4 regions of the Paenibacillus borealis genome follow, and region 3 is predicted to be linked to each of the others. Evidence: riboswitches for the same ligand, from Rfam matches in the RefSeq annotation. Region 3 holds a riboswitch; each other region holds the start of a gene.
The links. Region 3 has a riboswitch for cyclic di-GMP ahead of PBOR_RS22590 (thiamine pyrophosphate-binding protein). Riboswitches for the same ligand answer to the same signal wherever they lie in the genome.
Positions count from the first base shown of each region.

Region 1: another riboswitch for cyclic di-GMP. It lies ahead of PBOR_RS33245 (flagellar assembly protein A); the one in region 3 lies ahead of PBOR_RS22590 (thiamine pyrophosphate-binding protein).
Region 2: another riboswitch for cyclic di-GMP. It lies ahead of PBOR_RS36750 (anti-repressor SinI family protein); the one in region 3 lies ahead of PBOR_RS22590 (thiamine pyrophosphate-binding protein).
Region 4: another riboswitch for cyclic di-GMP. It lies ahead of PBOR_RS36765 (choice-of-anchor A family protein); the one in region 3 lies ahead of PBOR_RS22590 (thiamine pyrophosphate-binding protein).

Region 1 covers NZ_CP009285.1:7,817,506-7,825,393, reverse strand. The annotation lists gene hcp (hydroxylamine reductase) at 1-283, shown strand, start outside; gene PBOR_RS33260 (aldo/keto reductase) at 788-1,762, opposite strand; gene PBOR_RS33255 (LysR family transcriptional regulator) at 1,768-2,697, opposite strand; gene PBOR_RS33250 (DMT family transporter) at 2,794-3,711, shown strand; gene PBOR_RS33245 (flagellar assembly protein A) at 3,779-5,404, opposite strand; cyclic di-GMP riboswitch class I at 5,507-5,600, opposite strand; gene biuH (biuret amidohydrolase) at 6,120-6,803, shown strand; gene PBOR_RS33235 (ABC transporter substrate-binding protein) at 6,872-7,885, shown strand.
Region 2 covers NZ_CP009285.1:454,246-462,133, forward strand. The annotation lists gene PBOR_RS01975 (2-oxoglutarate dehydrogenase E1 component) at 1-1,584, opposite strand, end outside; cyclic di-GMP riboswitch class I at 2,099-2,183, shown strand; gene PBOR_RS36750 (anti-repressor SinI family protein) at 2,212-2,361, shown strand; gene PBOR_RS01980 (helix-turn-helix domain-containing protein) at 2,511-2,843, opposite strand; gene PBOR_RS01985 (TasA family protein) at 3,020-3,610, opposite strand; gene PBOR_RS01990 (TasA family protein) at 3,685-4,281, opposite strand; gene sipW (signal peptidase I SipW) at 4,381-4,977, opposite strand; gene PBOR_RS02000 (PspC-like choline-binding domain-containing protein) at 5,001-6,206, opposite strand; gene PBOR_RS02005 (aldo/keto reductase) at 6,605-7,582, opposite strand; gene PBOR_RS02010 (hypothetical protein) at 7,637-7,858, opposite strand.
Region 3 covers NZ_CP009285.1:5,310,593-5,318,480, reverse strand. The annotation lists gene PBOR_RS22605 (3-oxoacyl-[acyl-carrier-protein] synthase III C-terminal domain-containing protein) at 1-708, opposite strand, end outside; gene PBOR_RS22600 (hypothetical protein) at 810-1,160, opposite strand; gene PBOR_RS22595 (carboxymuconolactone decarboxylase family protein) at 1,360-1,722, opposite strand; gene PBOR_RS22590 (thiamine pyrophosphate-binding protein) at 1,774-3,417, opposite strand; cyclic di-GMP riboswitch class I at 3,535-3,631, opposite strand; gene PBOR_RS22585 (methyl-accepting chemotaxis protein) at 4,125-5,375, opposite strand; gene PBOR_RS22580 (helix-turn-helix transcriptional regulator) at 5,487-6,458, opposite strand; gene serA (phosphoglycerate dehydrogenase) at 6,669-7,888, opposite strand, start outside.
Region 4 covers NZ_CP009285.1:576,062-583,949, reverse strand. The annotation lists gene PBOR_RS02515 (HD-GYP domain-containing protein) at 1-254, opposite strand, end outside; gene PBOR_RS02510 (inositol monophosphatase family protein) at 797-1,609, opposite strand; gene PBOR_RS02505 (alpha/beta hydrolase) at 1,663-2,628, opposite strand; gene PBOR_RS36765 (choice-of-anchor A family protein) at 2,904-4,766, opposite strand; cyclic di-GMP riboswitch class I at 4,847-4,936, opposite strand; gene PBOR_RS37590 (choice-of-anchor A family protein) at 5,439-7,888, opposite strand, start outside.

The DNA of each region.
Region 1 (7,888 bases), 2.5 Mb from region 3:
CGATTCCTATTCGCTAGTGGTTATAGCGCTGAAGCTGAAGGAAGTCTTCGGCCTGGAGGATATCAACGATCTTCCAATCGCCTATAATATTGCCTGGTATGAACAAAAGGCAGTAATTGTGCTGCTGGCGCTGCTGCATCTGGGCGTGAAGAACATTCACCTCGGACCAACATTTCCGGCATTCCTGTCACCTAATGTAGCTAAGGTGCTGGTAGACAGCTTTGGCATCGGCGGTATTACCACCGTACAGGAAGACATGGAGCGTTTTATTGCCGCGGTGTAAAAGAGAATCATTGACTGTCTAACCTGCGGTGCTGTGTCTTACAAGACCTCCGGATGACCGCGCTTGCCAGATATTTTCGGATTCTTCCTATTGGTGACAGAGATCCGGTACTATTCTAAAATCCTGCACGGAATACAACATTTTGCCCGTTAAACCGGCCCAAATCTATAATTGTTGTATAAAAGGCAGTATTTCGCCTACTCCATGCGGCTTAGCAGGAACAATTCTTGTATTTCTTACAACAATCCTCCGCCACACCGGGATATCTATGAATCAAAGTTGTAGAACGTACAACACTTATGTATGCAATGCTTACTTCATGGTCTTCATTCTGCCGGCAATAAGATAAGTGTGAGGATCTGATGTATGCCGTATTCTGCTAGTCCCACAGCGGGCCGGTAACTTGTCTGATGGTTGATTAAAGCGGGGTTTGTCTATGTAACGCAAAAAAAGTGGGCCCACGGTATACCATGGGCCCACTTTGGTGCGTCCAGCTGGCCGCTGTTAAGGCAGCCGGTAGACGGCGAACGGCTCCCCGCTGCGGAAGGCGGCGCTGGCCTGGTCCAGCTTCTCAAGCGTTGCTGCATCCGGCTGGACGGAGAGACTCTGCAGGTTATGCTCCACCTGCTCTACCCGGGTGGCGCCGACGATCACCGTGGAGACGGCCGGTCTGCTCATCAGCCAGGCCAGAGACAGCGCTGCAGGTGAAGTCCCTAGCTCTTCCGCTATACTACTAACCTGTTCCCCGAGCGAGATGCGTCCAGGGGTAAGGAAGCGGCGGAAGTTCGGATCGGTTTCCGCTCTGGAACCGGCAGGGGCACTGCCGCTGCCGGCATATTTGCCGGTGAGGATGCCGCCGGCAAGCGGGAAGTACGGGATGATGCCGAGTCCCTGATCCAGACACAGCGGAAGCAGCTCTGCTTCAGGTGTGCGGTCGGCAAGCGAATAGCTGCACTGGATGGAGACATATTTGGCCCAGTTGTGCGCTTCGCTGATGCCCAGCGCCTTCATCAGCTCCCAGGCGGCATAATTGGAAGCCCCGATATAACGCACTTTGCCCGATGAGATCATATCATCGAGGGTGCGCAGCGTTTCCTCCAGCGGTGTATAGGGATCGAAGGCGTGGATCTGATACAGATCCACATGATCCGTCTTCAGCCGCCGCAGGCTGCCTTCCAGCTCCTGCATCAGATGGCGGCGGGAAGAGCCGCTGCCGTCTGGCCCGTCATGCTTCGGCAGGCCGGCTTTGGTAGCCAGGACGGCTTCATGGCGTCTGCCCTCCAGGGCGAGGCCGATAATCCTCTCCGACTCCGAGCCGGCATAGATGTTGGCGGTATCGATGAAGTTAATGCCCTGATCCATTGCGGCATGAATGATACGGATCGAGGTCTCCTGATCCGCCCTTTTGCCAAACGAGTTGGTTCCAAGGCCCAGCGCAGAAACCTGCAGGCCGCTATTTCCGAGACGCTTATATTCCATGTTAATCACTCCTTATCGGTATCGTTAGTTAGGCCGGCAACAGCCGGAGACGGCGGAGGGGCTTCATTACCGGAGAACAGCTGCAGTGCAGTATCGATAAATAATTGTACGGCAATGGAGGTCTCCTCCAGAGAATGGACTGCGATATGAATATCGCGGTAAGCATCAGGCGACAGCTCCCGGACCACGACATTCGGCGGCAGCGACAAGAGAGAGAGCTGTGACATCACACCGACGGCGAGACCCTCCTGGATCATATTCAGTGCGGTGATGTAGCTGTTGACCTCGTATTTCACATTCAGCATGCTGCCTGCCCGGTGAAATAAGTCCACTACCGGAGGCTCGTAGCCCGATCTGCAGAGCAGCATGGGCTCGGCTTCCAGATCCTTCACACAGACGATCCGCTTCTGATGAAGCGGGTGACTGCCGGGCAATACGGCATAGAGCTTCTCCCGGAACAGCGGCAGGGAGGCGAATTCTTCGACCGGGGGAATCATCAGACCCACATCAATGAACCGTGAGGCCAGCCAGTCCTTCACCTCGGCGACGGAGCCCTCATACAGGCTGATCTCAATTCCGGGGTATCGGGCAGTGATAGCACTGATAATCTTCGGGACAAAATAGGCAGCGGCGACCGGAAAGGCGCCGATGCGGATCTGGCCCTTCTCCAGGCCTTTCTCGGCAGCAATCTCCTGGTCAATCTTATCGAGGCCGCTGAGAATCCCGCGGCAGATGACCAGTACCCGCTTGCCGATATCGGTAAGCATCAGTCCGCTGCGCCGGTCGCGCAGCATCAGCTTCACGTCCAGCTCGGCTTCGAGTGCGGAAATGGCCCGGCTGACTGCGGGCTGGGTCATATTCAGCGCAAGACCGGCTTTGGTGAAGCTGCGGCTTTCGGCAATTAAGACAAACAGGCGAATTTGAGTGTTGTTCATAACTAATCTGGTATGCCCCTCATGATTATAATTCATTTCAATTATGACTGAATCTATTGTATCATTTGGGAAGAAATCATAACAAGAGGTGAACTTATGCAGAAGCGGAAGCAAACCATCGGCTTGTTAGTGTTCCTGGTTATTGTCTGGGGCATTAACTGGCCGCTCTCCAAAATTGCCTTAACGTACGCTCCGCCCTTGCTGTTCGCCGGAATCCGGACAGTCATTGCCGGTATTATACTGGTCATCGCGGCTCTGCCTAAGCGGAAACAGCTGAATTTCAGGCAGCTCTGGCCCGTCTATCTGGTGTCGGCCTTCCTCAGTATCGTCTTCTACTATGGCTTCCAGACGATTGGCCTGCAGTACGTGCCGTCCGGATTATTCTCGGCTATTGTATTCCTGCAGCCGGTGCTGCTCGGGATCTTTGCCTGGATCTGGCTGGGTGAGCGGATGTATGGACTTAAGATCGCCGGACTGGTCATCGGCTTCCTCGGGGTAGCCTCATTAAGCCTTGGGGGATTAACCGGAAGTATTTCGCCTGTAGGCGTGCTGCTGGCCTTGGCCAGTGCACTCAGCTGGGCGCTGGCTACGGTGTACACCAAACGCAATGCAGCCAGAGTAGATATGCTGTGGATGACCGCGATGCAGATCATGATCGGCGGAGTAATCCTGCTGGCGGCAGGCTCGGCTTCAGAGAGCTGGGCGGATATTACCTGGAGCCCTCCCTTTATAGTGAATACACTCTTCATCGCGGTCTTCGTGATTGCTCTGGGCTGGATGGTATACTTCAAGCTGATCAACGAAGGGGAAGCCGGCAAGGTAGGCTCCTTCACCTTTCTGATTCCGCTGATCTCCATCGGCTCAAGTGTCGTTCTATTGCATGAACAGATTACGATGAATCTGGTCATTGGTATGCTGCTGATTGTGAGCAGCATTATTCTGGTAAATGTCAGGCTGGGCCGGGCTGCCGGGCGGATCGTGCAGCCCCCGGTACCCGGGCTGGGCAAAGAATAAACAAACGGCTGCTCCCTCAGAAGAGGGGCAGCCGTTTTTACTTGTCAGGGGTTACATTACAGCAGGCTTAGACCGTTTCTGCGTCCGCGTCCCGCAGGATCAGTTCTCCGCCGGGATTCAGGATACTGTCATGCGACCGGGCGATATTAATGACAGCATACTCCTCCTGGAGCAGCTCAATGTCTTCACAGAGATTGCGCAGCAGTCTGGAGAAGCTGTTCAGAACACTGTCTGTGATAAATTCAGTGAACTGTCCCGGATGGGCAAAGACCTCCAGCATCTGCTTAAGCTGCTCCGAAGCGGGCTGGGAAGAGCCGTCCATGCATAGCAGCGCAGTTTTAAGATCGCTGATCAGACACTCTATATGGCTGTATTTATCCTCCAGCAGCAGCATAACAACCAGACCGTACTTCACGGATTGCTGGCGGGATTCTACGTTCTTGGCCAGCAGCCGGGCGGCTTCCCGCAGTCCGGCAACCTCTGTCAGCAGCAGACTGGAGAAGCGGTGCAGGCGGTGCTGCTCTACTCCGGCAAGTCCGGTGTACAGGCTGCAGCCGGTTACCTGACCGCTTATATAGATACTGCCGGTAGCCGTAATTGTAGATTGGCGGACGTTGCCGTAGACATACACATTCCCTAACGCTTCAATCCGCATAGGGCCTTCAATATCCGCCGGTACGACGATGTCACCTGCGAACATAATCTCACTGGCGGTTGCTGCCATCTCCCTGGTGATGAGGCATACGGCAGGGAAATCGCAGGTTATGACACAGCTGGAGTCTCCGCAGATGCGGGGTCTGCCCGTACGCAGAGCCGCAATGTCACCGTTTGGAAGAAGCTGTGCATGTTCTCCGGCTGCGAAATAAATATCCTGCGGTGGAGGGGGGGATAGTACTCCTCCCTCTACGTCGAATCCGGGAATTCCCTCTTCGGGCGGCAATTTGCGGGCAAAGACCTCTCCTTCTCTGGCGAAGGGTGCTCCCGGAAACCGGAGATAATCTAAGGAATCTGCAGATTCCGCAGTCCGGCCTTCCCGGAGCATACCATTGCCTGTGAGCGTATGCTCCGGAAGCGACAGCTGAATCCGGGATTCCTTACCGGGCAGCGGGGCTCTCCCTTCTGCGATGCAGACGGGGAGATATGTAGGGTTGTTCAGTTCGGCGTATAAGGCCGGGATATTCAGATTACGCAGAATTGAACGGTTATCCAGCGAAGAGAGAATCTGTTCTATGGTGAGCGTGGACAGCAGCAGCGCCCGGTTAGGCTCGGCACGCACTGCGGCTTCGAAAGAAGCCGGGCAGTTGACCAGATTCCAGGCGTACTTCTCTGCACGGTACAAGGTGAAGTGAACTTTGAGCTTGTCGGGTGAAACGGTGATTTGATACTGCGGCTTCTCGCAGATCTCCCAGGTGATATAATCCGCTGAGGTAACCTCTGTAGGCTCCGTAACGGTCTTCCAGTTAATCTTCAGCACTACGGGATGAACAGCAGAGATCCGGGCCGGTTTGCCGCCGGAGAGCGGGGGAGTGATGAAAATCTGATTATTCTGCACGAGGATGATTCCATTCTTATCTCCGTCTGTCCCGCCGGAAGGCTGGCCCTCTACGGAGAAAGAATCCAGAAAGCCGGTGCGTTCAAGCATCAAGGATTCCACGAAATCATATCGGGTTGGTTCGATGAATTGCTGCAGCATTGTCTTAACCTCGCTTTTTCGTATAATCAATGGCATTCGTACAGAAAAGAGCATCATAAAGCCTGGGAGGTCCCCCGGTGACAGCTGGCTTACGTGGTCTCTATTGGCAGCCTGGCGACCATAAACGCGGATTCCCGGCGTCCTTAGGCCCATTGCTTTGCGTCCTACCCTTTCAGGAAGTTTGCCTTTAGAAATAGATCAATGATATACACTCAGCATGAGGCATTTTAAATCGACCGCAATCGACAAAAAAGGTCATAACTGGTTCCTGGGCTGCAGGAACTTCTGCAAACAAGCTTAATTCTAGTACTTAAGGAGCTATTTTTCAACTGTATTCTGCCAATCTATTAATAATCTTGAAATGTGCAGCTCTATCTTACCTGAAAAACTGGTTTCCCAGCGCTTACAGCTTATGGGAGGAGTCTGCTCTGCCGGAACAGCCGGATCTTTGATCTGGAGAACGGACTGCTGCTGAGGCTGCCTGTGTTGGGCGGCTTTTTTCAATAAATAAATGGAGTTAATTCGGGGTTTGTATGTAATGTTTATGTTATATATGTAGAAAAACACAAACAATTAGCATATTATTTCGTAATAAAAACGAAGACATTGCAAATTTGTTGTAATATAATCTAACAAACAGCAGGAAATAAGAAATTAGTGTTAATAAACATAACATTAAATACATGCATTGAATTCTGGAAGGGGAGCATGAACCATGCAGATTACAGCAGCACCTTACACCTGGCCCTATGACGGCGTCCTTGATCCGGCGAAGACGGCACTGATGATTATCGACATGCAGACGGATTTCTGCGGCAAAGGCGGTTACGTGGAGAGAATGGGCTACGACCTCTCATTAACAGCCAGAGCCATTCAGCCGATTGGGCGGCTGCTGGCACGCATCCGGGAAATTAACGGATTCACCGTTATCCATACCCGGGAAGGCCATAAGCCGGATCTGTCCGATCTGCCGGCGAATAAACGGTGGCGGAGCAGACAGATCGGCGCTGAGATCGGCTCGGAAGGACCGGCGGGACGGATTCTCGTACGGGGCGAGCGCGGCTGGCAGATCATTGATGAACTGGCACCTGTAGCGGGCGAGCACATTATCGACAAGCCGGGTAAAGGCAGCTTTTATGCTACGGACCTGGATTTGATACTGAAGAATAAAGGGATTACCCATCTGATTCTGACCGGAATCACGACGGATGTCTGTGTACACACGACGATGCGCGAAGCCAATGACCGCGGTTATGAATGCCTGATCCTGGAGGATTGCACGGGTGCTACGGATTATGCCAATCACCTGGCAGCGCTGAATATGGTCAAAATGCAGGGCGGTGTCTTTGGCAGTGTGAGTGATTCGCAAGCGGTGCTGAAGGCGCTTGAGCAATTCTAACTACTAGATCCTAATTACGAATTACGAATGACCAGTATTCCAAATCACATCATAACGGGGGAATCACCATGTGGAACAAGTCCAGAACCAAAGCGCTCATCCTGCTTACTTCACTAATGCTGCTCATTACAGCCTGCGGCAACAATTCGGATACCGGCAAGGCTGAGGGACAGGGGGCAGAAGGCTCCGGTGAGCTTAAGAAGGTTGTTCTGAGGCTGAAGTGGATTCATCAGGCGCAGTTTGCCGGGTTCTATACCGCAGTTGAAAAGGGCTTCTATAAGGAAGCGGGGCTGGATGTGGAGATTCGGCCGGGAGGCTCGGATTTTCCGGCGGTACAGATGGTCGCTTCGGGCAGTGAGGAGTTCGGGGTAACCGGTGCTGACCAGATCATCATCGCCAGAGAAAAAGGCGTACCGGTTAAGGCGTTATCTGCAATATACCGCAAAACCCCGTTTGTAATGTTCACGCTTAAAGAATCCGGTATCACCACAATGGAAGAGCTTGTCGGCCAAAAGGTGGGCATCAAGCTCGGCGGCAATGAAGAGCTGACCTTCCGTGCTATGGAAAAAAGCGCAGGCATCGAAACCTCGCAAATCGAAGAGATGCCGATCAAATATGATCTCAGCCCCCTGCTGACCGGCCAGGTCAAGGCATGGCCCGGATATGTAATTAATGAGGTGCTGGCTGTGCAGGAGCAGGGCGAGGAAGTCAATATTATCGACCCGAACGACTATGGCATTAATTTCTATGCCGACACCCTGTTTACCACGGAGTCTGTGATTGAGAAGGATCCGGAAATGGTCCAGAGTTTCGTACAGGCCTCCATGAAGGGCTGGGATTATGCGATGGAGCACCCTGAGGAAGCGGCGGAATTCGGCCTGAAATATGGAGAAAAGCTTGATCTTGCGCATGAAGTCAGCATGATGAAGGCCAGCATTCCGCTGCTTGAGCCGGAAAAGCTTCCGCTCGGCTCGATGGACGAAGCGGCGTGGGAGACGCTGCAGCAGAATCTTATCGATCTGGGCTTTGTGAAGAAGCAGCAGGACATCGGCTCATTGTTCACCAATGAGTACTTGAAATAAGGA
Region 2 (7,888 bases), 3.3 Mb from region 3:
TTCCTTCATCTGCTCGAAGGCCTGCTGCAGCACATTCTCAGCCTCGGCAATCATGCTCTTCACATCTTCTTCGGTAACAACCTTCTCGCGCTGCAGGCGCTCGGCATACACACGGTAGACGGTAGGGTGGTTGCGGACCTTGCCATAGACCATCGGCTGGGTGGTTTCCGGATCATCCATTTCATTATGTCCGTGGCGGCGGTAGCCGATCAGATCAATCAGGAAATCCTTTTTGAACAAATGGCGGTAAGCACTGGCCATACGGACAGCTGCAATACAAGCCTCGGGATCATCGGCGTTGACATGCACTACCGGAATCTCGTAGCCTTTGGCCAGATCGCTGGCATAATGCGTGGAGCGGGAATCTTCACTTTCGGTGGTGAAGCCGATCCGGTTATTGACGATAATATGCACGGTCCCGCCATTCTGATAACCTGTCAATTTGCCGATATTAAGTGTTTCGGCGACAATGCCTTCACCAGGGAAGGCGGCATCGCCATGCATAAGCACGGCCATGGCTTTGTTCGTATTCAGCTTAGGCAGGCCCGGGGTACCCCGTTCTTCCTGGGCAGCACGCGTGAAGCCTTCAACGACCGGATTCACGAACTCGAGATGGCTCGGGTTGTTCGCAAGCGTGATGCGGGTACGCACGGTTTCGCCTTCGCGGACGGCGCGGTCGGCGCCAAGATGGTATTTCACATCCCCGGTCCAGCCGTAGGTGACACCCATGGAGCCTTCAGACGGGAACAGCTCCTTGTTCGGCGAATGGTGGAATTCCGAGAAAATAATATCATAAGGTTTGCCCAGAATGTGGGCAAGCACATTAAGTCTTCCGCGGTGGGCCATACCCATCAGGATATGCTCTGCGCCGTCATGTGCGGCAGCACGGACAATTTCATCCAGCATAGGCACGAGGGCATCATTGCCTTCGAGGCTGAAGCGCTTCTGGCCAACAAATGTCTTGTGGAGGAAGGTCTCGAACTGCTCTACCTGAATCAGGCGTTTCAGCAGCTCTTTGCGTTCCGTATTGTTCAGCGGAGCAGGCGATGTTGTGGATTCTGCCTGGCTGTTGAGCCAGCGCAGCTCACGTTCGTCATGCACATGCCCGAATTCATAGGCAATGGTCTGAGTGTAAGCCTGGCGCATTCTGTGGACGGCATCCATTGCCGTATGCACACCGTCAGGGGCATTCTCCCAGATCAGAGAAGCAGGGAGCGCGTTCAGATCCTCGCGCGTCAGCTCATAGGTTTCGATCTCCAGCCATTTCGCCATAGGGTTGCTGCTCCGCTCGAGCGGATCGATATCAGCAGCCATATGGCCGTATATCCGGATGTTGGCCATCAGCTTGGAAGCTTTAACAGCCTTCTTAAGCCATTCCGCATCTCCGGAAACGGCAGGCTGTGGAGTCTTGACGGCATCCGGTGCCAGGGGAGGCGGGCCGGATACGGTAAACAGATCGCGGTAATGTTGTTCTACAGATGAGGGGTCCTTGACAAACTGCTCGTATTTCTCCTGGATGTAGCCCAGATTGGGACCGTAATACTTGCTCCAGACAGATGCGTTATAGGGATCTTTGACGGCCATGAATAGGTCCTCCTAACGGATAAACTCCACATGCGGTATATAGGAACACCGCTTAGCGGAGCTGCGATGTTTGCGGTTTCATTCTCATCTTATTGTGCTACTTTCCGGCAGGGTAATCAATTCATACTTTCGTGCAATCCGTTCGCAAAACGGTATGATTCAATAGGGTATTCATACGGAACAATCATAAATTCTCCGGGTGAAGCCGGGGGAATGAAATATCGTTAAAATCAAAAAAAATTAAGGATTCAGGTGATTGTAAATCATGGAAATGGGTAATTACTTCTATATTGTGTTGCGGGATTAATACCTATTAATATATTTACACCGATTTGGGCCTTTTGAAATGAAATTGGAATTATTTATACAAGCCATTGGCAATTTTAGCTAAGGTTCTTCACAACTTAACATAAAAAAATTCCAGAAAACGACACACTTTTCGTGTTCGTTCTTGTATAATGTTATTGCGGAGAACGGTTTCATCGATTCTTGCCAGATCCTTTCATGTAAAGGGTCCAGTAAAGGGTAAACCTGCCGAAAGGCAGGGGCACAAAGTCTCGGATCTAAAGTAGAAATACTATGATGGCCGGACTGCCTGGGGACGCGAAAATTCTAGGAGGAGATTTCTTGGATAAGTCCAACCAGGGGAATGACGAACTGCAGGCAGTTGATCTTGATTTAGAATGGGTGTATTTGCTGATGTCTGCTAAGCAGGCTGGCATCCAGGCGGATGAGATTCGCCGTTTTTTTACTGAAAAGGCACTCCAGGCGATGTAGGGCATTCAGCAATGTACGGATACATACAGAGAAGGGCACAGCGGTCTACACGCTGTGCCCTTCTCTGTTTGAATTTACATGTTGTTTCGGGGTCCCCGCAAAGTACCTGAGTAATCATTGAAGCTGCTGCCTCACATTGTGGGGTTATTTCAGTTATCCTTCTGATCCAGCCGCCATTTCTGGTAATCGAGAAATTCCTTGAATTCACGTTTGCTTATACCTGAGGCCATCGCTTCCTGTACCAGCCGGAACCATTCTCCATCAAGAGCAGGTTCTGCAGTCTCTGCAAGTCCGCCATAAAGTAATGCGTGAATAGATACCTGAAGCGCATCGGCAATTTTTTCGATAAATTGAATGGAGGGGTTGGATTGAATATTCCGCTCAACATTACTTAAGTATGATTTCGCCACGTCAGCCTTATCCGCTAGCTCGGATAAAGAATAACCCTTCTCCAGACGGAGCCTATGGATGCGGCTTCCCATGTTATCAGACACGATTACAACGCCCTCCGTACTTTTTGTTATCAGTATAACAAAAATTCGCAAAACCGACAAAAATCATTGTTCCTGACGGAAGCTGACGGCCGGGGAGAGACAAAACGGCATATCCAGCCCGGGTGAGGGAGGATATGCCGTTTTGTGTCTATAGTTTAATAGCTTTATTTGGCTTCTCCCAAACCTTGCGTAGCATCGAATGTCCAGTTCAGCGCTAAGCCGTCACCTTGGAAGATATTCTGATCCAGTGTATTGTCAACGAATTCGAAAGCAATCTTGAAGGTTTTGGATTGGGTAGCAGCAATACCTCCAGGCAGTACACCCGCCGCTACGAGATCATAGCTGGATGTGTTCTTCAGATCCTTCAGGGAGATCTCGGACAATACATGACCGCTAAGGGAGCCGCTGGTATAAGTACTATCGAGAAGTTTAACTTTGAAGTGATCTCCAAGATCCTGGCCGGCATTATCGCCCTTCGAATCAGTTACAGTGTAGCTGGTGGCAAGCTTAAGGAGTTTGATATCCAGGGTGCCGTCATTGGACAATGTGAAGGTGCGAACGGTGTAATCGCCCGGTTTCAGATTGGTCAGGGCAACAGGTGTATTGAAGGAAGAGCCGAGCTTCAGAGTGCCTGCCGCGAAGGTTGCTGTGCTGGTTGCTGTGGAACTGAAGTAAGCGAAGGTGCCCCCTCCGATTAAAGACAACCCCAGTGCTGCCGATGCTACGCCAAGACCCAATGTTTTCTTGATACCCATAATTAATTTCCTCCTCGATTATATTATGTTTTTTTGAGATTGGTTATCAGGTTCGAATCATACTGGCCGGACTATTATTTGAGAGCGCCTTTTTCCTGATTGGCTTCGAAGTTCAGGGTCAGTGCCAGGGTATCGCCTTGATAATAGTTTTGCGGCTGGAAGGTTTCCTTAAAGGCAAACTGTACGCTCAGATTATCTGAAGTGCCTGCTTTAATGCCTCCGTTTTCTACACCAAAGATTCCCCCGAGAATTCCCTTAGCTACAAGATCCGGACTTTGCTGCTCCAGGTCGGACAGTGAAATGACCAGGACAGGCGATGTTACCTTATCCTTGTTAACAAGGAAGGTCACGATAATATCGTCTTTGAGATTATGGGCGCCGTTATCTCCCTGGGCATCTGTAATGACTGACGAGGTGCGCAGAACAACTTTGGGAATATTGAGCGTTCCGTCATTTTTCAATTTGAAATCTCTTAGGATCGTATCCCCTGGCTTAAGATTGCTGAGATTGACAATAACGGAGGGGTCCGAATTAAGAAGTAAAGTTCCGTTGTTAAAAGAAGCAGCAGTGGTGGAGGTACTGCTGAAGTAAGCGAAGGTTCCCCCGCCGACCAGGGTTAATCCTAATGCTGCCGATACAACGCCGAGACCTAATGTTTTTTTAACGTTCATTTGTTCATCCCTCTCTCATGGTTCTTTTTTTGTCGTTGCCTGTCTTCCGGGAAAATTTATTGTTGCTCCGCGTTTCGTAAACGGGAGAGGACAATCGGTTTATTGCACAATGTCTGGAAGGGTATCCGGTCCGCCGGTCGCGGATGGCCCTGCATTCTTCTTCTCCAGTGCCGCAACGGCTTTCCAGGAGGAGTACAGCGCATAGAGGAGCAGGAGCAGTCCTGGTACAATCATCAGCAGTACACTTCCGGCTTTGGAGACCGCAAAGTTCATGGCATATCCCACATAAGGGACAGTTACGCCGGTATATTGGCCAACAATATTCGTTGAGCTGACCGCCGAGGTATCGGCTGCATCGTTATTGTCGCCTTTGGTGGTATAGGTGGCCTCGCCTATGGCAGTGTTTATTGAAGCGTCGACAACGCGGTGCGTAATCAGGAGGTTGTCGGGATTCATGAATGTAATCACATCGCCCTTTTGAAACCGGGTCATATCCCCGCCCGGCTTGATGGCTACGATCGATCCGGTCTGGATGCCCGGCTCCATGGATCCGGATAACACCGTCTTGATCTGATAGCCGAAGAAGGAAGGTTCACCTCCGGAGGCTTTAGAGATGACTACTGCTGTTACCAGCACCAGAAAAACTATAAATATCAGTGTGGACAAAGTGGTGCTGGCTATCTTTTTGATGTTCATATTATTCGCCGCCTTTGCTGGTATCAAATTATGGAGCCTGGTGTTGCTGCAGGTATGGCTGCAGCTGTTGGCTGCGCGGTATCTTTATCGCTATCAGGGAGAACCTCAGGTGATTCTACCGCTGGAGAAGCCTCTGGAAGATTAGCTTCCGGTGTTGCCGGTGTGGCAGGCGGGGCGTTAACCTCTGCACCCGGTACTGGTGTCGGAGCCGGCTTATCTCCCTCAGGAGCTTCTATAGCAGGTTCCCCGATGTTACTATCCTCTCCCGGAATACCCGCTGCGGGCGGATTATTCTTGGGTTGATCCTTCTCCTGTTTCAGGGCTTCGTCGGCTGCATCCTGTTTCTGCTTCTCCAGTGCCAGCCGTTCCGCTTCCTCAGCCTTAGCTTTTTCAAGCGCCAGCCGCTCCGCTTCCTCGGCCTTGGCCTTCTCCTCCAGCGCTGTCTTTGCTTCAGCAATTTGTACCTGCTGTTCCTGCAGCGTAGTGATTGCGGAAGAAAGGTTGTCCCTGGAAGCTGTTAATTCTGCACTTAACTGATCGTAGCTTGACTGCAGGGCGGGAGATACATCCGAATCGGCCTGGTAGGCTCTGGCCATAAATGAGAAGATCGGTTCCTCTGCAGGGAAGCCGAAGCTTTCTTGCCGGAGAAGCACCCGGTCCGGATTGCCGGTCGGCAGCGAGCCGCCGATATCATGAATCGTATTCAGATATTGCACAATGCCCGTTAATGTATCCATCAGGGATTCTGACAACACTCCGCTTTGATAGAGACCTTCCTGCAGCTGTTCGAAGAACTGGGCATCACGGATTTCCAGGCAGTTTGGTTCGAGATTCACCATATATCCTCCGAGTTGGTGCAGAATGGCTGCTGCACTGCCAATTTCCTGCAGAATTTGCTGCCAGATACCTGCATTGAAGCTCAGCTGTGTATCCAGTGCGCTAACTGTATCGCTTGCCAGGCGGATTTGTTCCGAGATCTCACTAGAGACCTGATCCAGTTCCTCCGCCGACAGTGCTTCAGAGATCGGGGGAGCGTTATAGTTTCCGCTCGTACTGTGGCTGCCCAGAGACGACTTCAGCTGGGTGATTGTGCGGATATGCCCGCTGAAGTCCGACAGCAGCTGTTCAATCTGGCCCGGGAATACGGAGCAAAGCTCTATGGAGGTGTCCTGTTCCTGGGAAGTATTGAATCCTCCGTAGGTACTGCCAATCTGATTGGATGTATACATTATAAGAACAGATACAGCCACACCGGATTGCAGGATCCGAAGAACGAGTTTCGTGTATTTCCGTTTACGCCGTTTGGCAGATCTGGGGTACAAAGGTAGGCCCCCTCTCATGGCTTACTAATGGTTATTCGTTATATTCGTTCTTTATTAAGAACGTTTTCGTAATGAAATCATACACTGCGCACCCTGCAAAAGAAAAATGCCAATTTAGGCGAATTGTTCGCAATAAAGCACAAATGCATTTGATTATCTTAAATTAACTCCATATATCGCTGTTTTTCACAAATGTTCTTTATTGAGAACAAAAAAGGGTATGCTATCCGCAGTAATAAATGCAGATAGCATACCCTTATGAAAAATGAAAAATATATGTTTCCGCTTGTAGTGAAGTCAACTGCTTAAGGCAGCTTTTCTCCGCGCGAGCTGACATACAGCTCGTACCATTCCTTGCGGGAGAGTTCAATCTCATCGGCCCCACCGCAGGCTGCGATGCGCAGCGGATTCACGGTGCCGATTACAGGCTGGATGGCTGCGGGATGCGTCATCAGCCAGGCCAGAACGATGGCTTCAGGTGTTGTATTCTTCTCATCAGCAAGTGCCCGCACTCTGGAAGCTGTATTCACTACGTTCTCCGGCTGTCCTTCAAGCGGCCGGCCGCTGAACAGCCCCTGGGCCAGCGGGCCCCAGGCCTGAAGCTGGATATTCCCCGCGCGGCAATACTCTATTGTGCCCTCAGGAAACGTGAGGTCTTTCCACTGTTCCCGGTTCACGCTGAGTACGGCATCGACCCAGCTGATCTTGGCCAGGCTCATATGCAGCTGATTGACGATGAAAGGCTCGTCACAATAGGTCTCCAGCAGTTTGATCTGGGCAGCGCTCATATTGGAGACGCCGAAGTGGCGCACCTTGCCGGACGCCTTAAGCTGGCGCAGAGCTTCGGCAACTTCCTCGGGGTCCATCAGCGGGTCGGGGCGGTGCAGCAGCAGAATATCAATATACTCTGTGCCCAGCCGGGAGAGCGTTCCATCTACGCTGGCCAGTATATGCTCCTTGGAGAAGTCGAACATGTTGGTGATGTCTCCCGGCTCCATCAGCCTGATGCCGCATTTCGACTGCAGGATGATCTCTTCACGCAGACCGGGACGCTCCTTGAAGATCTGCCCGAACACCTTCTCCGCCTTGCCCCGGGTATAGATATCCGCATGGTCAAAAAAATTGATGCCGATTGACAACGCGGCATCCAGCGCCTCATGCCCCTGCTTAATGTTCTCCGCTGTAACCGGTTCATGGTCCCAGCCGCCGCCAAGCCCCATACAGCCCAGAGCAATGCGGCTGGCGGGGATGCCGCGTTTGTTAAGTGGTAACGCTTTCAGCAATTGTATCCCTCCATACGCTATAACTTTTGGATGATCTGAGAATAGTGTACACCTTTAGAAGCCGGTATGGTATTTCTTGTCGCTGGAGGAGCGGTGTTTCGTGCCTTCCTTATCCTTCTCTTCCTGCTTCTCAAGTGTCAGATCCTCTACCGGGATCGGATCCACATGCTGCCCGCTTTCATCGAGATCGAACAGACTGGGCTCTTCCGTCGGGTACTGCTCGGGGTGGTCACGGTCGTCTCGTATCGGCTTTTTCTTATCACTCATCTCGCTCATCTTAAGTTCACTTCCCTTTGCGGAATATCT
Region 3 (7,888 bases):
CGATTCTGAAGCAGCATCCACGCAGATAGAATCATCGAATGGAATGAACTTGACATTGAACTCTCCGGCAGCCACACCTGTACGTCCGAGATTAGCTAAACCTTCCGCCGGGAACAGCGAGTTGCCGTAGACGCAGGTATCAGTCTGATAGATCGAATCAATGAAACCTACAGAATTCTCGTCACGCTCCAGAATAAGTGCGGCAGCAGCATCGCCGAAGTTGGCGTAATATACCGGGTCATTCTTGTTGGCATGCGGGGCAACGTAGTCAGAGCCGATAACAAGTGCACGGCGGATTCTCGGGTTCGCCATCATCTGGCGGCTGACCTGTTCCATGGAAGCGGTCATTCCTGCACAGTTGGCATTACTGTCGATACAGATCGTGTGGGATGCGCCATTAATCAGGCGGTGAATCATCAATGAATTCGTTGGGAAAATGTATTCAGGAGTCTGGCTTGCATAAGCGATCAGGTCAATGTCTGCGCCGGTCAGGCCGGTCTTGTCCAGTACATTGCTTGCGGCTTCAAAAGCCATCGTCAGGGAGTTCTCATCCTTGCTGTCGATACTGTAGCGGTTTTCACGGCCTAGAGCAGCCAGCAGGCCACGGATATCAATTCCCTTCTCATCGAAGTGCTGAATGAAGAAGTCATTGCCGATGCTTTTGCTTGGATGATAGATATCAATGTCCTTAATGCGAATCCCTGCCATAGTGAACCTCCTAAAAGTTTTGTAGCCCGTAAGCATACACTTGGTTTCGTGAGCGAATTTTGCGTTTCAAACCGCTAATAATGGTTTAAAAATAAGTTAACCTAAGCTTGTACCGTAGACGTGATTTCCAGGTTTTCGAGTCCAGCTTTGCGGCCCAGACGCGCCAGCTGCATTTTGAGAATAGGGTTATTCTCAAGGGTCAGGCTCACTTTTTGGAAGCCGTCGGCCTTGAACATGATGAAGCAGCCTTCGAGCAACGGCACAACATCAGGAGCGGTTACATTGAGCTTGCGGCAATCGATATCCAGTGCATATTCAGAAGGATTAATCGGATTGATGGTTTGCTGATAGGCCTGTATGGATTTAAGACCGTCCTCGTTCGAGAAGGTTCCTTCCAGCTCGATGTTAATTACTTTCTTCGCAGTGTCTGTCTTCAAAATAAATTGTCCCATGTTCATCTCTCCCGTAATTTAATTGCATGACTATTCAGAGTAATCTGATATTTCATCATGTTGATATCCCGAAAAACTACGTTCATGCGACTAGATTCGACAATATGAACTTGGTTTTGGGATATTTTGCCTTCATTATAACCAGATATTTCTTAAATGCGCAATACAAAAGTCGAATGATGTAATATTTTGTTGTTACTTAACGAATTTCTTCCAGCGTCTCCAGCAGAACATTGAATGCCGAGATCACTCTGGGTGCGCCGATGCAAGGTGTCAGATGAAGCAGGATACCTTTAATTTGATCAACGGTCATCCCCACGCGGAGTGCCATTACATAGTGAACCCCCAACTGCTCAAATTGTCCCATGGTGATCAAAGAAGAGATGACAGCAATTTCTTTCCAGTCTGAACCGATGGTGGTCCGCTGAAAAATATCACCGTATGCGTTGCCCATGATATACTCGGCTAATTCGGGAAAATGCTCTTTAATGGGAGCTAGGGCTTTGGCCCCATAGTCCCCGGAAAGATTGGTGAAATGGTCCAGTCCGCTGTCTACGTTCATATTCACTTGTTTGCCTCCTGATAGTAAGTTAGAAAATCTGTAAGATACAGTCTAATTGAGATCCAGTGTACGGTGGGCAGTAGGAGGCATTTCATCACGGTCGGTCAACAGTTCAATGACGGCAACGCGGTTAAGTTCAACAGCCTGGCTGATTGCGGCAGCAAACTCCTCCTGCGTCTCCGCACGGAAGCCGGCGGCCCCCAGGGATTCAGCAAACTTTACGGCATCCATAGGAACTTCGAAGATGGTTCCATCGATCCGGCCGGTTGTTTTTTCCATACCCTTGAGTGCCATATCCAGCTGCATATTATTCACCACAATGAAAATGACCGGGATATTCTTGCAAACCGCAGTGTTTATTTCAGTACCGAGCATCATGAAGCAGCCGTCACCGGTGATGCAGAAGATAGTCTCTTCCGGGGAAGCAGCCTTGGCGCCGATAGCCATACCGATTGAATTACCCATGCAGGCAAAGTAAGCATCAAATATAAAGCTGCCCGGTTTCTTCACATTGAACCATTTGACCGCATTGAAGCCGTGGCTGCCGTCATCTACAAACACACTGCTGTTGTAAGGAATCAAATCGCTCATCGTGCTCATTACCGAAGCCAGAGAGAGTTTGGGCAACAGAGGCAGCTCTTCAGTATAGGAATTGAAGATCTTTCTTTCATGTCTGGTAATAGCAGAATGATCGATTTTTTCGAGATACAGCTCCAGATTATCCCGCAAATCACCGCCGACAGAGATGGTGGAGGAAGTTAGGATTTTACCGACGAAGGTAGGATCAACATCAAACTGGATTAACTGCTCCGGATGATTCTCACGCTTAAGATTGCATATGGTCATATCGCTTAGCCGTGAGCCAAGTACGATAAACAAATCACTATCATTCATTAATTCATCGCCGTGCGTGCATCCGCCAACGCCTACAGGACCGTGATACAGCGGTTGATCTGATGCAATGGCTCCTTTGCCGCCAGGTGAGGTTACCACAGGTATGTTGAAGGTCTCGGCTAACTGAACCAGTTCCTTGTGCGCACCGGAGCGGTTAACGCCTTTGCCGGCAATGATCAGTGGTCTGCTGGACGCATTGATAGCTGAAATGACCCGGTCGTAGTTCGCGTAGCTGACGAGTTTTTCGCGCTGCGGCAGGACAATCCGGCATTCTTCAAGCCGCTCGGTCTGAACATCAAACGGAATGCATAAATGGACAGGTCCTTTTTTGTCACCAAGTGCGATAGATATGGCATGATTGAAAATGGTGCTGAAATGGTCCCCCCGTTCAACAAGCTTACTGAATAGAGTTGCCGGTCTGAACATATCCGCCAAATCGGCAAGATAGGATGTGGAATCCTGACACTGGGGAATCCCAAGCTCTTTAATGGACTGATGACCGGTAATGAAGAGGACCGGGAGATTGTTGGCCTTGGCGTGTGCCGCTGCGGTGAGCAGATTCGTTCCGCCTGGACCGGAGGTGCCGAAGGCTACCCCGAGACTGCCTGTTTTCAGTGCGTAGCCGCCTGCTTCGAAACCGGAGCTGGACTCATGCCTACTGGGAATAAACTCAATGCCGTAGTCAACAAGTTTGAGAGCAATAGGGCAAATGGACTTACCAATAATACCAAAAGAATGTGTTACCCCAAGATCGTGTAATGCTTCCGCCATATAATCTGCAACTGTCTTCAGAACATCCACCCCACAAGTTGTTATTTGATATATGCTAGCAATAGAAAACCTGTACTCAAAATAGGAGCACAGGCCTGTCGCACGAATCACCATATCTGAACGCGGGTTCCCGGACGTTCATAGTTTTTCAGCAACCTGGCTGTCATGATCTCACCAGAATAGTGAGACTGTAGATCCATGGCTTTGCGTCATTCCCTTTCGGTGAATTTTGCCTCATATGTTGTTATCAATATAACGGAAGGATAATTTTCCTTTACAATATATTCCTCGCTCTCCTTTTGTCAATAAGTCTTTCGCAGTAAAGCGCGAAATTTGGCGAATATTCAGAGGGGAAGAGAGCTGAAATATTAGATATTCAAACTTTTGAAAATGGATGCGCCTGGAAGACCAAAGTCTTATAATGCAAATGCAAAAAAAGAGTTGAATTTAATTTGAGTAAGTCTAAAGCCTCATAAAATCCTGGTTTTTTCAAGAAACAGTGCGGAAGTAACAGAAATATAAGCTGGGAGAACTGCGGAATGGGACTTAAGAAATGGGTAATTCAAATTTAAAATAGTGTCAATTTATTAGTCATTATGAGTTAGCAGTAAAGAAGTGCAAAGGTGAGTTTTTAGTGTTATGCACTATTTTAACACTTTGTGAATATTACATTATATTCTCCAAAAAGAGACCGTTCCGGCAGACTGATCTGCAGAAACGGTCTTTTAGGGCTGATGCTAGAATTTGAAAATATGGATCGTTTTTTGCAGCTGGAAGACAGATTGTGTCATTTTCTCGGTCTCTTCCGCGACGGATTGCAAGGCATGGATCTGTTCGTTCATGGCTGCGGATACCTCCTCAGTACCTGCGGCCGTCTCCTGGGTAATAGCGGAGATATTCTCAATCGCCCCGGAAATTTTGAGCGCGCTCTCCAGCATCAGATCACTCTCTGCGGAGAAAGAGGAGATCTGCTCGGTTATGTATTGCACACTATGTACGATTTGGGCGAAAATATTTGCGGTCTCCGTAATCATCTGGTTCTGCACCTGGACAACCTCTTCATTAATAGCGATGTTATCGATAGCCTGCTTGATGTCGGCCTCGATACTGCGTACCAGCCCGAATACTTCTTTGGTGGAAGCGGTTGATTCTTCGGCTAGCTTACGGACCTCCTGGGCCACAACTGCAAATCCGCGTCCATGCTCACCTGCGCGTGCAGCTTCGATGGAGGCATTAAGCGACAAGAGGTTGGTCTGTTCGGCAATTTCCGTGATGGTCTTGGTGATCATGGTAATACCGCGGGCATTCTGTGAGAGTGCCTCAATCGTATCTGCTACTTTTTGCGTAGCCTGGATATTCTTCCGCATGCCTTCAGCTTGAGTATCCACAGACTGGCGGCCCTGTTCAACCAGTTCAAGCGTATGGGCGGAGCGTTTGTTCATTTCTTTGGTAGAGTTCGTATAATTGGAGACTTTGGTTTCGATATCTTTGATCGATTCTGTCATATCGGCGATATCTACTGAGATTTCATTCGCGCCCAGGGCCAGTTCATTGGAAGAGGAGGCTACTTGTGCCATTACAATCTTCAGGTTCTGATTCTTGTCCTCGATCCCCCGGCTGGCATCCATAACCTGGCGGGTAAGCTGTGAAACATCGGTCAGGATCTTCTTCAATTTATCAATCATGGTGTTGAAGGAGCGGCTGATGTCGCCCATTGATCCATTCTCGTCAGCACGGCTGGTGAAGTCGCCTTTGGCGATCGTATGCGTCACATTAGAGATGTCCTCGAACGAGGATGTAAGCGTTCTCTCAATAAAGCGCGCAAGCGGGTAGGTCAGCGCAGCCAATGCCGCAATAAGAATAATGCCGATAATTACCTTTCCCATTACGATCAGAGTAATTAACACAGGGACAGCGAATAAAGCGGCAACCAGGTAACATCCGGCAACGATTCTTTGTTTTAACGGCAGCTTGTTCATCCAGTCCATAGACTATAGTTCCCCCTAGAAATAAATATTGTGTATTGTAATATTATAGGGGATTAGAGCGTAATCGGTCTATTGTAAGAACTGACATAAAACTTCTTTCCGGGCTGTTCACTAAGAGTAGTTTTGCACATTGTCTTCATATAATGCAGCCGCTTCCCGCAGGGTGGATACAACATTGTCTGCGAGCTCCGCCGGGGCAGTAACTCTTATGCCCGGACTCAGGGATAATATGATCCGGCAGGCAGACTCCGGCGTGTTAAATTCGGCTTCCACTGAGAGCCAGCCGGGAGACGATGAATGCTCCTGGCATAGTAAGGAAACATAGCGCTCCTGCTTAAGATCCTTCATTATATTGTCTTTCACGAGCAGCTTGGCATGATAACGGGGCAATGCAGATTTGAATGCCGTAGTAGAGGCTTCCCAGTACTGCGCCAGATTGAAATCAAGAGGTCTGTTAAAATGTTCATCCGTGACTTCAGCACTAGTGATTCTGGATACCCGGTAGGTCCTCATTTCACCGTCTGATTCGGCTACGGTATACCAGACACCACGTTTGGCTACGAGCCCAAATGGTGAAATCAGCCGTTCAGTACTATCATCCCCGCGCAAGTAACAGATTCTCACTTTACGGTCCTCCCATATGGCCTCCTGTAATGCAGTGAGGCAGGGGTAGGTCTCGCCGGACGGATGCCAGCCCGCACCGTCAATATGGATACGCTCATTAAGGAAGCTGAAAGCTGCAGCGGGCTGCCTTGCCCCAGCGGCCTGGAGCTTACGTACGGCGGAAGAGAACTCTTCCTGAATCCCGAGTGCCTGCATAATCGCCGGATCTGCCGGCAGCAGCAGCGCACCGATTTCCTTGGGGTTCATACCTGTCAAGGAGGTCCGGTACCCCTCAGCCAGCTTCCAGCCTCCTTCACGGCCGCGTTCAGCCAGCACGGGAATACCGGAGATACTCAGGGACTCCATATCCCTGAAGATGGTCCGTTCGGATACCTCCAGTGTTTGTGCCAGCTCCCGGGAGCTGATTTTGCCGCGGCTTTGCAGCAGCAGCAGGATCGACAATAAGCGGTCTGCTCTCATTAGTCGGATACCTCCTATTATAGTGAGATTAGTTTCTGCCGGAAAATACTTTAAGTTTATCATATATATATGCCGGGGTTTGTCATATATAAAGATTAATATTAATCAAAAACACTCTTTGAAATGCCGGCAGGGCCGTCATTCCTAAAGAGTGTTTTTGTGTGCGCTTAATTGTGTCCTTCTAATTCTGTCCGGGTATAAAGCTGCGTTCTACAGCAGAGTGATTTCTTCTGCAGTATTGATCTCCGGCAATCCGGCCAGTTTAACCAATACATCCTGCGGAACAGCCTTGTCAGCAGTCAGCAGCATAATGGCAGCTCCACCGACAATTTTACGGCCAACCTGCATGGAAGCGATATTGACGTCATTCTGGCCGAGCAATGTGCCGACGAGCCCGATAATCCCCGGTTTGTCGTTGTGGGAGATTACGATCTGATGGCCTTCCGGAGCGATATCCACCGGGAATTTATTAACCTGCACAATCCGTTCACCATAGCCTTGCAGCAGGGTGCCGGCAACCAGGCGTTCTTCGTCATGCTCAGCTTTGAGCGTAACCGTAATGAGGTTAGTGAAGCCTTTGGTCTTGGAAGCCTTGGTCACTACTACATTGACTTCACGCGTTTTTGCCAGGTGCATCGAGTTGACGATGTTAACATCACCGGCGAAATGGCGGGAGAGCACGCCTTTGACAATATAGCGGGTCAGCGGCTGTGTATCCACATCGGAGAGATCACCGGCATATTCCACATGAATCTCACGGATCGCTCCGTCTGTAATCTGGGTCACGAAGCTGCCGAGCTTCTCGCCGAGGGTGAAGTATGGCTGCAGCTTGTTCATTACACTCGGAGCAACCGGAGGGATGTTCACGGCGTTGATGAACGGCTCGTTGCGCAGAATATGCAGCACCTGCTCCGATACATCGATCGCAACGTTCTCCTGGGCTTCTACGGTCGAGGCACCCAGATGCGGGGTCACGATAATCTTTGGATGGGAGAGGAACGGGTGATCCGCTTCAGGCGGCTCTTTCTCGAAGACGTCAAAGGCTGCGCCGGCAACGATGCCGCTGTCGATAGCTTCAACCAGCGCCATTTCATCAATTACACCGCCGCGGGCACAGTTGATGATGCGCATCCCTTTTTTCATGACTTCAAATTGCGGACGGGAGATCATATGGCGCGTTTCCGGTGTCAGCGGTGTATGAACAGTAATGAAATCTGCCCCGCGGACGATATCGTCTACCGAAGCCAGCTTCACTTCCAGTTTCTCCGCACGGTCTGCAGTCAGGAACGGGTCATAGGCAAGAATGTCCATTCCAAAAGCTTTGGCCCGTTTGGCCACTTCGCTGCCGATCCGTCCCATGCCGAGCACACCCAGCGTTTTGCCGCGCAGCTCTACGCCCAGGAAGGTCTTTTTGTCCCATACGCCGGAAA
Region 4 (7,888 bases), 3.4 Mb from region 3:
AGCATTGGCAATGTCAGGTTTTCTTCATACAGTGCTGTGCGGATCGGTCTGATCTGATTGAGAAAAACACCAATCTCCATGACCGCCATGATAATAAATGACAGCCCGAGCACAAGCAAGAGCCGGAAATATTCTATGCTGCTTATCTCCAGAGATGATAGCAGAATCAGACTTCCTACTGCCAGCACCGCTACTACTGAGCCGAATATATAATTCCGGATCTGATTTTTAATGAATATTCTGTATAGTCTCATCTGTCCATCATTCCCGTCCCGGCCTCAGCCCAATATCCGCTTGCATTCCTATATGACACATGTTATAATAATAGAATATTTGTTTTCGAGTATGTTTATCCCCATCAAGAAGATGTCAGGCCGATAAATCACTTGTCTCTATTATCGGCAGTTTGGACACTAAATCTTACGTTTTCTTGCAGTACTCTTCCTTTTTATGAGATTAAATTCGAACATAGCATTCCGATTCGCACTGGCGCGGCCACGGAGCCGCAAGGACAAAAGAGAGGTAGGGCTTTTGTCGTATTGGAAGGATTTCTCTCGCCACACGGCTGCTGGAAATAAACAAGGAACAACGACACCCGTTTCGCTAACAAACGGCGGGGGATTCATATACCGATAAGACATGGCTGTGCTGCTTCCCTGACGCAGGGAAAGGCCCCATGTGTGGAACATAATAAGCGCCCGATACCCGCTGTTTGCGGATATCGGGCGCGTCTACGTTCCGGGGACTTTTTCAGACTGAATCACACGTACAACAATGTTGAAGGACACTGAGCCTTTTATTCTGATTCCTTCCGCAATAATGTCAAGAGATCCCCGAAGATTCCAGGTGTCGTGAATACGACCTCTTCACCATAAAGTTCAGCAGGAATGTCATCTGGCACCCCTTGTACATTGCAACTCAATGCGCCCGCCTCCCGTGCAATCAAGCCTGCGGCGGCTACGTCCCACGGTGAAAGACTTTCCGTATGCGCATCTAATTTTCCGGACGCCACATAACAAATGTCTACTGTTGGCGCAGCAAAACGCCTAATGTCACGGCAGTTTCTTCTGAGCCGGTTCACTCTTTCGATTGCCGGCTGCACTTTGGCCGGATCATGAGGAAAACCTGTGCCAATGACAGCATCTAATAGTGAAGTACATGTACGAGTTCGTAAACGCTCACCATTGCAATAGGAGCCTCTCCCTTTAATCCCAACATAAGTACAGTTCAAATCTGGCGCATATACTGCTCCTGCCAGGACTACGCCATCAAGGGCAAAAGCCAATGAAAGGCCGTAATGCGGTAGGTTCCGGGCAAAATTAACCGTTCCATCTAAGGGATCAATCACCCAAACCGGACCGTCAAACTTGAAATCATCCCAGTTATGTACTCCATTTTCTTCCGAAAGAATTCGATGACCTTGAAATTTACCTATTATGGCTTCTTGAATGATTCTTTCCGATAGTAAATCAGCAGATGTCACAAGTTCACCATCATCCTTGAAATTCACTTCAATTTGTTCCCGACTGCGCAATCCGGAAATTGTGTCACCTGCTTTTGTTACAGCCTGTTCTGCAAACAACGCTAATTCTCGAAGGTCAAAATTCATTCCGTTCCCATTCCTCCTTACAGTGCGTAATCTTATTGAGCATTTCTGCCAGTCTAATACTTTATTTCCTCTGAACAGCTGTGTATATATCGTTCCACGAATTCGCCTACAGTGCGAACATATTCCTTTTTATCCGTATCATAGGCAAGACCATGCCCCGCTCCATGCACCACCAGCTTCTCCTTCGGACTCTTGCAGGCACTATACAGCTCATCCATCATAGCAAAAGGTACAAACTTATCCGCATCTCCGTGAATAAATAAAATCGGCACCCGGGCTTTGCGCACCTGCTTCAGCGCTGAAGCTTCGCCGAAATAATAACCGGCCTTCATCCGGGTTACCAGGCTGGCACTCTGCACAAAGGGGAAGCTTGGCAGATGATACATCCGCCACAGCTGGTAGGACAGCTGTGCTTTGACCGAAGTATATCCGCAATCAGCAACAATGGATTTGACCTGCGGAGGAAGCTCTTCTCCAGCCGTCATCAGTACCGTCGCTCCGCCCATAGATACGCCATGCAGTACAATTTGCGCTTCCGGCCCAGTCTCCTTCAGAACGAACCCGATCCATTGCAGATAATCACGGCGCTCCGGCCAACCGAAGCCAATGTAGTCCCCTTCGCTCTTCCCGTGGCCTCTGGCGTCGGGCAGCAGCACATTATATCCTAGGTTGTCATAATAGTTTTTGGCGGTTGCCCCCATATCCTTAGCTTTGCCGGAATAACCGTGGGCAATGATTACGGTACGGCCCGCAGCACGCTCTGAAGCCAGATAGTAGCCTCTCAGCTTCAGGCCATCTTCCGAGACCAGCTCCACTTCCCGGAAGTTCTGCCGCGCCACCCACTCCGCACCTTCCCCCCACGAAGCTCCGGCTACCGGCGGGTCCACCTTCAAATCCGGTGTCTTGCCAAGGAATTCCTTGGGAGCCCGCTTAATAGCCACTCCATAGAAATAGAATCCGGCATACGCCACAATCCCGGCAACAACAGCCAGTATTACTAGCAGGTATATACTCCACATAATCGTTCCCCCTCTCAGTAAGCAACCCTCCCTTTAAGGGAATGTGAATTTTTGCTTATGAATAATTTGAGCCTAGTATAGCACGGTATCCGTTCAACTAAAAACACTGCCGGGAGTCCGGCATTACCTTCTTCACCCAAGTGGTAAGCTACAGATAGAATACGCCACCCGTATACAAAAAGGCTGCTTCCTGGAGAATATCTCTCCGGCAGCAGCCTTCGTCCAAAAACAGCGGCTTAATCACTTTTTACCCTGATGTTCTTCGTTTAAGTGAATCATTTTCGCTTGTTCGCCCTGGCCGTTCTTCTAAGAAGCAGGCCCAGACCGGCAAGGGCGATACCGGTAATATAGTACGGTGCAGGACTTGATTCACCCGTCTGCGGCAGGGTTTGCTCTGCAGTCACACTGCCGAGAGGAATCTCGTCATCGATAATGATTTCTTCAGGCGACGGTCCCGCCGCTGGTGCAGGTGCTGGTGTAGGCTCCGCTACAACCGGCTGTGGCGCTGTTGGCAGCACCGTCACAACAGGTGATGCCGCCGGCCCCAGAGGAACAGGGTCATCATTGATAGTAGTATCAGTCACAATAGTCCCAATCACTACCGGAGCAGTTGATGTCGGAAACACGAAGCTTGGAACAAATACGCTCGTGCTGGTTGCCGTTGGTGCTGCGGTCGGCACTGTTGTTGGTGTCGCCGTTGGTGCTGTTGTCGGCGTTGCCGTTGGTGCCGCTGTCGGCGTTGCCGTCGGCGCTGTTGTCGGCGTTGCCGTTGGTGTCGCTGTTGTCGGCGTTGCCGTTGGTGCTGCTGTCGGCGTTGCCGTCGGCGCTGTTGTCGGCGTTGCCGTCGGCGCTGGTGTTGGTGTTGCCGTTGCTGTTGGTGTTGGTGTTGCTTCTGGTGTCGGTACCGCTGTCGGTGTCGCCGTTGGCGTTGTTGTCGGTGTTGCCGCCGCTGTCGGCGTTGTTGTTGGCGTTGCTGTTGCTGTTGGTGTTGCTGTTGCTTCTGGTGTCGGTACCGCTGTCGGTGTCGCCGTTGGAGCTATTGTCGGCGTTGCCGTTGGCGTTGTTGTCGGTGTTGCCGTTGCTTCTGGTGTCGGTGTTGCCGTTGCTTCTGGTGTCGGTGTTGCTGTTGATTCCGGCGTCGGTGTTGCTGTTGGCGTCGGCGTCACTGCCGGCGTTGCTGTTGATTCCGGCGTCGGTGTCGCTGTTGGCGTCGGCGTCACTGCCGGCGTTGCTGTTGATTCCGGCGGATCTTGCCCTTTATAAGGAACATGGTGAGATTCTCCTGTTCCTGAGAGCGAAGCTCCGATCAAATTTCCGTTGATTTGACCATTATTGAATTGAATGGAGGCATATGGAGCCAGTATAGAACCCATAACTCCGATACTCTCAATTTGAAGATGGGTTGCCTGACTGAAGTTATATAGCACTTTGCTATTCATAGAGTTGTCCTTATTATCACTGCCATTAATTCTAATGCCCATATTTTTCATCGTAACTGAAGTGCCCGATACATTTACTACAGCCGTCGAACCGCTGGGAATCTCGATTCTCAGCCCATTAGCACTAGACAGCTTACTGCCATTGACAACAAATACGTTAACATCTGAATTTGTACCTACGAGAATCAGACTGCCATAATCGTCAGTTGTAGTACTATTTGTAGGAAGCCCTGCAAGCTGCTGCGATTTATCACGGAGCAAGCCGAATTCGGCTGTGAAGTCTATGGCGTTCGCTATCAGCTGTAAGGTTCCTGTACCATTACGGGGGCCGCCGCTACCGCTGTATTTCCCGCCGTACACCGCGTCTCCGACAGTTTCTCCACGTTCATAGTAAAGATCGCCCCCGGCAACAAGAGAATAAGCCTCCTGCGTTTCCTGAGAGCTTAGTTTGTGCCCCACCGAGTAACCCTCACTTAGTTTCACATTTCCGCCTGCGGCTAATCTGCCTTCAATATCGCTTCTGTAGGCATCGACACTTCCCAATATGAACACATTATACTTGGACGCATTGCCCGGCAGAGAAGCCCCCTCGGCTCTAACTGAAATGCTCCCCAGTGAAATGATTCCGCCGCCTCCAACAATCAGAACTGTTATAAGTCCGAACACCATAAGACGCTTGAATTTAGTTAATTGGAACATACAGACTCACCTCACAGTTAATATAGATATAGGCCACGTTTATAACAAAAAAAGACCGCCGGAAAGAGGGATACTCTCTTTACGGCAGTCGGACGATCGTTGCGCTTCATCGCGCTTTAGACTCCTGGACTTTGCGTCCCGTTCTTTCGAACGGTTTGCGTTTATACGTCAGTGAACTATTAGATTGTGAAATTATGTACTAAATCAAACTTCCATACTAAAGTCTATGACATTAGTTACTTTAGAACTAATTTTAGTTTATCCGCTATCTAGGCTTATTGTCAACGAAATCCTTTGAAACATTTGGCAATAGATTATATCTACCGATCCGCTCCAAAGTACTGTTACAAAAGGTTTTTTCAATAGAAAGCTTAGTCTTTCCGCCCAAAACCCTAATCCCTATACTCCCTCGGATTCGACTTTATAGTATTTTTGAAACTATGTAAAAAGAACTAATTTTCATATTGTAAATTTAAACTTAAATAATAACTCTGACAGCCGTAAAATCGCAACTCCGTTTCCCTTAGCACATTCGCTTTCACGAGAAATATAGAAATAAATATATATTGTTATAAAAAAGGCTGCTTCGGGAGAACGTCTTCTCCCAAAGCAGCCTTTTCCCGATTCAGCGGTGCTACCAACAATCTTTCATAAAGATCTTACGGATTGCATTTATTTACGTTTATCTGTTCTGGATCTTCTACTAAGGAATATCCCCAATCCTGCAAGAGCTATACCAACCAAATAATAAGGAGCCGGACTTGATTCACCAGTCTTCGGCAGCGTAGCATCCGCAGGCACATTGCCTAACGGAATATTTTCATCAATGATGGTCACAACCGGCGTCGGGCTTGGTGTTACTGATGGTGTTGGGGTTAGGCTTGGTTTCACCACTAACGGCTGAGGTGTTGCTGTTGCCACAGGGCCCAAAGGCAGCGGATCATCAATGATTATTGTATCGGGATTTACGATATAACCGATTATTGGAGTCGGCGTCGGCACTACATTAATAAAGACAGGCGGTGCAGACGATGGCACTGGTGCCGGTGGTGATGTCGGTGCTGGTGTTGGTGTCGGAGTAGGCGTTGGCTCTACCGTCGGTGTCGGTGTTGGTGTTGGCTCTACCGTCGGCGTTGGTGTCGGTGTCGGCTCTACCGTTGGCGTTGGTGTTGGTGTCGGCTCTACCGTCGGCGTTGGTGTTGGTGTCGGCTCTACCGTTGGCGTTGGTGTTGGTGTTGGTGTCGGCTCTACCGTTGGCGTTGGTGTTGGTGTTGGTGTCGGCTCTACCGTTGGCGTTGGCGTTGGTGTTGGTGTTGGTGTTGGTTCGGCCGTTGGCGTTGGTGTTGGTTCAGCTGTTGGCGTTGGTGTTGGTTCAGCTGTTGGCGTTGGTGTTGGTTCTACCGTTGGCGTTGGTGTTGGTTCGGCCGTTGGCGTTGGTGTCGGTGCTACTGTTGGCGTTGGTGTTGGTTCGGCCGTCGGCGTTGGTGTTGGTGTCGGTTCGGCCGTCGGTGTTGGTGTCGGTGCTGCTGTTGGCGTTGGTGTTGGTTCGGCCGTTGGCGTTGGTGTCGGTGCTGCTGTTGGCGTTGGTGTTGGCTCGGCCGTTGGCGTTGGTGTTGGCTCGGCCGTTGGTGCCGGCGTTGGTGTTGGTGTCGGTTCGGCCGTCGGTGTTGGTGTCGGTGCTGCTGTTGGCGTTGGTGTTGGCTCGGCCGTCGGCGTCGGTGTCGGTGCTGCTGTTGGCGTCGGTGTTGGCTCTGCCGTTGGCGTTGGTGTTGGCTCTGCCGTTGGCGTTGGTGTCGGTGCTGCTGTTGGCGTTGGTGTTGGCTCGACCGTCGGCGTTGGCGTTGGTGCTGCTGTTGGCGTTGGTGTTGGCTCGACCGTCGGCGTTGGCGTTGGTGCTGCCGTTGGTGTTGGTGTTGGCTCTACCGTTGGCGTTGGTGTCGGTTCTGCCGTTGGTGTCGGCGTTGGTTCGGCCGTTGGCGTTGGTGTTGGTGCGGCCGTTGGTGTTGGTGTCGGTGCTGCTGTTGGCGTTGGTGTTGGTTCGGCCGTTGGCGTTGGTGTTGGCTCTGCCGTTGGCGTTGGTGTCGGTGCTGCTGTTGGCGTTGGTGTTGGCTCGACCGTCGGCGTTGGCGTTGGTGCTGCCGTTGGTGTTGGTGTTGGCTCTACCGTTGGCGTTGGTGTCGGTTCTGCCGTTGGTGTCGGTGTTGGCTCGGCCGTCGGCGTTGGTGTTGGTGCGGCTGTTGGTGTTGGTGTCGGTTCGGCCGTCGGCGTTGGTGTCGGTTCAGCCGTTGGCGTTGGTGTCGGCTCTGCCGTTGGTGTTGGTGTTGGTGCGGCCGTTGGTGTCGGCGTCGGCGTTGGTGCGGCCGTTGGTGTCGGTGTCGGTTCAGCCGTTGGCGTTGGTGTCGGTTCTGCCGTTGGTGTCGGCGTTGGTTCGGCCGTTGGCGTTGGTGTTGGTGCTGCCGTCGGTGTCGGCGTTGGTGCTGCCGTTGGTGTCGGTGTCGGTTCAGCCGTTGGTGTCGGCGTTGGCTTCACTGTCGGCGTTGGCTTCACTGTTGGTGTCGGCTTCACTGTTGGCGTTGGCTTCACTGTTGGTGTCGGCTTCACTGTTGGTGTCGGCTTCACTGTTGGTGTCGGCTTCACTGTTGGTGTCGGCTTCACTGTTGGTGTTGGTGTTGGAGTGCACTTAGGTGTCGGCGTCGGCTTCACTGTCGGTGTTGGCTTTACCGTTGGCGTTGGCTTCACTGTCGGTGTCGGCTTTACCGTTGGCGTTGGCTTCACTGTCGGTGTCGGCGCCGGTGTTGCGGTAGGTTTTACCGTTGGTGTTGGTTTCACTGTTGGTGTCGGCTTCACTGTTGGTGTTGGCGTTGGAGTGCATTTAGGTGTTGGCGTTGGTTTTACCGTCGGTGTTGGTTTTACCGTTGGCGTTGGCTTCACGGTCGGTGTCGGCGCTGGTGTTGCGGTCGGCTTCACCGTTGGTGTCGGACTCGGTGTTGGTGTTGGCGTTGTGGCTGGTGTCGGGCTTGGTGTTGGTGTTGCGCTTGGTGTCGGCGACGGGCTCGGTGTTGGTGTTGCGGTCGGCGTCGGACTTGGTGGCGGCCCATCTCCCTGGTACGTTCCAAGGTGCA